2 regions of the Vibrio sp. Y176 genome follow, and region 2 is predicted to be linked to the other one. Evidence: riboswitches for the same ligand, from Rfam matches in the RefSeq annotation. Region 2 holds a riboswitch; the other holds the start of a gene.
What was found. Region 2 has a riboswitch for cyclic di-GMP ahead of gbpA (N-acetylglucosamine-binding protein GbpA). Riboswitches for the same ligand answer to the same signal wherever they lie in the genome.

Region 1 (2,190 bases), on a different contig from region 2:
AGACGCTAATACTGCGGGTGAAACAATGCCCGATAGGCTTTCAATTGTTGCTAATTGAGTACCTGCATTCAGATATACGGCTGTGCCTGGCAGCATACCTATTTGGCTAGTGAGATAAAATCTACCTACAGACATCGGCGTTAAGCCCATCAGTAAGTTGATTAGAAAGAAAGGGAATACAGGGATTAGACGCAAGGAAAATAGATAAAAAGCTCCGTCTTTTTCGACACCTTGATTAATTGCGTTGAGTTTATTTCCGAATTTGTTTTGTACCCAGTCACGCAATAAGTATCGGCTGCTCAAGAAGGCCAGTGTTGCCCCCATAGTGCTAGCGAAAGAAACCAGTAGCAAGCTTGTCCAAAAACCAAATAAGGCTGCACCAAGTAAGGTGACTACTGCCGCTCCTGGGATAGAAAAAGCGGTAATTGCAATGTAGGTAAAAAAGTAAATCGCAGCCGAGAATACAAAATTCTGATCGATGTATGTAGTTAGTGCTTCTTGTTGGGCTTTTGCATTCTCTAAGGTTAAATACTGGCCAAAGTTAATACCTAAAAAGACGATAGCCGCTAGTAGGATGAGACCTAAAATCAGTTTCTTATTCATAATTTTGATTCCAATTTGGGATATATGTAATAAGACAGTAGGAAAACCGAAAAAATTTCACAAAAAAACCGCAGATTAGACTGCGGTTTTACAAGATAGTTTTTAGGCCGACTTTTATTGGAGGCCGTTCATCAACTCATCTCGGCGAGCTTGAGGTACCACACTCCAATGAGTGCCGTTGATAGCACCTTCTAGTGCCCATAGCAACTCAATGTTGACGGTTGCAGAGTGCGTATCTCTTATCGCTTTATAGGCGTTAAGCGCACCTTCCTCTTCAAGCTTCTCTACGGATTCGATGCCGGCTTTTTTTAGCATGCGCTCGGTAGCCAGTCGTAAGTTAGGCAAATCTTTCAAACGGTTAGGCTTTGTACTTGCTTGCTGTTCTTTCTCAAGCTTTGCCTTTTTCAATGATTGATTCGCTACTTCGATTAAGCGTTCGCTTGATTCCCATAAATCGCTGGAAATAGCGTAGTACTTTGTAACGACTGGGAAGCCACGTTTTTTATAAACGTAAGGCTTTAGCCCTTGTTTCTCGAAGTCAGATGAAGTTTTTTGGTCTGCTCTGATATGAAGCTGATTATTTACCACTAGTGCAAACATTGTTTCATCAGCGAATAGTCCGAAGCCACCAAACATTGAGCGCGACTTGATATTACCAAGTGCCTCAAATAGCTTCATAGAGTCTTTGAGTATCGGTTTATCCATGTTTTGTTATCTCGGTGTAATTAATATTACGCCACCAAAAGTCAGGTCCGAGAGAGTAGCAAACATGCGTAAAAACAATGTCATTACAGAGTAAAGTCATTGCTTACACACTTGCCATCGGTAACCCCGCTACCTTCCATATCGCAATATGGTTCAGGCCGGAGGCTTTGCGTCCCACTCTTTCGAATGGTTTGCCCTGTGCGTGACACAATGAGCATACTTCTTATATTGAATTAACATCACGGTTTAGCGTTAAAAGTGTGATTTTGGTTCAATAAAAATGATAGATTGAATGCTCTATTTTGCATATGGAAAGGTGCAAATTGGCCTTTGAAAAGGAGTTCTTAATATATATTACATTTATATAAAACAGGGAGTTAACGTTAGTCAATTGTTATTAGAGCGGTGTGAAGTATTAGAGAATGCTTAATTTTCCCAAAAAAATAAGCGCCCCTGTAGAGCGCTTATTTAACACGGTTAAATACAGTGAAATTTAGTTCATTTTTTTCACAGTATTTCGAATTACAAGCTCAGGTTGCATTTCGAAAATTCGTTTTTCGTGTTCTTTATCTTTGATACGCTCAAGTAGAATTTCGAATGCATTTTTACCAACACGACGTTTAGGTTGGTGGATAGTCGTTAGCGGTGGAGAGAAGTATTCCGCAAGCTCGATGTTGTCGTAGCCGATCACTGAAATATCTTCAGGAATTTTGATCCCGTTTTGTTGCAAGCGGCTCATTAGGCCTAGAGCCATTGTGTCGTTAAAACAGAATACCGCCGTCGGGCGCTTGTCCATTGCGGTAATTTTATCTGCAACTAATACGGCCGTATCACATTCAAAGTTACCTTCAAGGATCCAGTCTTCATTTACAGCTAGGTTCG
Region 2 (2,190 bases):
TAAGCCATCTACTGTGAGTGAGTATTCTGGAACAGGAGTTTCAATGTTATAGCCGATCTCTACTCGCTCAAGGCCGCTATTTGCTTGCAGATACACCGGATTAGTACCATAAACAGGAGTGAATTTATCCTCTGCATACTGCCCGGCTTGCAGTTTTGCTTGTTCTTGGTTTAGCTTAGTCGCGAGTGCGTAAGACCAGTTTTTCGCTTGGCCCATTGCTGCATCGGTAATTTCTAGTTCAGTTCTATACGCTATGTTTTCACCTGCTTGATCAAATACGCGCGTATAAACCGAATCCCCAATATTTAAATCCATTGTAGGAATAATTTGACCGCCTTGCTTCCAATCTGGAATAACGGGACTGTCACCATCAAATTTCACATCGATCACGTTATAAAATGAGGCTGCAGTGTCGCCAACATCCCATACTGCCAGGATGACATGGTATCCCTCGCGAGTAGGCACATTACATTGATGGCTTACCTGTTTCGGGGGTTGAACCATATTGCCGTCGACGACACAGAAAGGAGTTAGATCAAAAGAGTCTCGTGATAGTGAAGCGTTTGGGTTCCAATCAGGCTTGGTGATGTAATATTTCCAGTCGCGCGTCACGTGGTTAGCGGTAAATGTCCATTCAAAAGTTTGTGTACCTGCTTGAATAGGGCGTTTTACCCAACGGTCGGCAGTTTGCTCATCAAGGGCGGCTGCTAAAGCGGTTTCGGCACTCGCTATTTTACCATCGCGAGGCCCTGTTTCGGGAAAGCCATCAGGGCCTTCAACGCTTTGCGGTTCATATTGAATCGCACCGCAGTTATTATTTTTTTCGTTAGTATCTGGCGTTGGATACTTACATAGTGCCGAGCGACTTGCAGCGACACCACCATTGGTTTCTGATACATAACCGTGAGCCGCAGCACCTGAGCTAATGCTTGCAAGTGCTAACGCGAGTACGGATTTGGTTGGAAATGATTTCATCACATGTCCTCTGTTATGGCTGACAAACTAGTGTCACACCCCGGCGCATGCTGAGCATAAAGCAACGCTACAGAAATTGGACTTCTGTAACACTGCGTCATGGTAACCCCGCTATCATGAGCATTCTTTTAGATTTTTAAATGCTGACAGACCGGAAGCTTTGCGTCCCACCCTTTCGAATGGTTTGCCGAAATGTGATTGAGCAGCCAAAATTTAGCTTAAGAATTTACATGTGGAAAAGTAAACGTCACTGACATGGAATCCTGTTCTCAAATTGAAAGATAACGATATCTTAACCTCGTCAATATTGTGCAGTGTCGTCTTGCAAGATATTGATTTTAATTTTGTTTTTATCTTTTTTATAGCCACGGTGAATGAATGGAGGTTTGTTGGGGATAAGTGGAGAGGAATCGTGCTAAGGGTGGAAGAAGTTCTGTCTAAAGGGCGGAGTGTCCCGCCCTTTGAATGGTGTTATTTCGGCATGATGACAGTATCAATCACGTGAATGACACCGTTTTTAGCTTTCACATCGGTTGCAATGACATTTGCATCGTTAACCATGACTTTATCGCCCATGGTTTTAATCATCACATCTTGCCCCTGAACCGTAGTCGCTTTGTCTAGCTTAACAACATCGGCAGCCATCACTTTCCCTGGGACGACGTGATAAGTCAAAACAGATACTAACTTGTCTTTGTTTTCCGGCATTAAGAGCATGTCGACTGTGCCGTCTGGCAGTTTTGCAAAAGCGTCATCCGTTGGTGCAAAAACAGTAAATGGGCCTTCCCCTTTGAGAGTGTCAACCAAGCCCGCTGCTTTTACCGCAGCAACAAGCGTATTGAAAGAGCCGTTTTCAGCGGCAACGTCGACAATATCGGCTTTCATCATGCCATGCTCATGAGCCTTGACGGGAAGCATAAAAAATAACGTCGCCATCAGTGTCGCCGCGATAACTAAGATACGTTTGAACATAATGTGTTCCTTACTAGTTGAGGGTACAACGGGTTCCCTGGAGTGTGTTTGCATTTGTACGCATTGTGATTGAGAGATGATCATCGCGTCCTACTTTCTTTTGAGGGTCTAACATGTCGCGCAAGAATTCGTCTGCCTTCTTGTTTCACATCGGCTCGTTTCCGCCACGTCCATAAGCGCTCTCTTGCTGCCTTAGCTGCGTTGTCTGGTGTGATAATAGGTGCAAGGTAACGGCTATCTGGC

Region 1: another riboswitch for cyclic di-GMP. It lies ahead of R7O13_RS10810 (TfoX/Sxy family DNA transformation protein); the one in region 2 lies ahead of gbpA (N-acetylglucosamine-binding protein GbpA).

The regions. Positions count from the first base shown of each region.
Region 1 covers NZ_JAWOQS010000003.1:542,109-544,298, reverse strand. The annotation lists gene R7O13_RS10815 (TVP38/TMEM64 family protein) at 1-603, opposite strand, end outside; gene R7O13_RS10810 (TfoX/Sxy family DNA transformation protein) at 718-1,308, opposite strand; cyclic di-GMP riboswitch class I at 1,425-1,514, opposite strand; gene purR (HTH-type transcriptional repressor PurR) at 1,802-2,190, opposite strand, start outside.
Region 2 covers NZ_JAWOQS010000002.1:646,754-648,943, reverse strand. The annotation lists gene gbpA (N-acetylglucosamine-binding protein GbpA) at 1-975, opposite strand, end outside; cyclic di-GMP riboswitch class I at 1,074-1,174, opposite strand; gene R7O13_RS07105 (fasciclin domain-containing protein) at 1,447-1,947, opposite strand; gene R7O13_RS07100 (deoxyribodipyrimidine photo-lyase) at 2,028-2,190, opposite strand, start outside.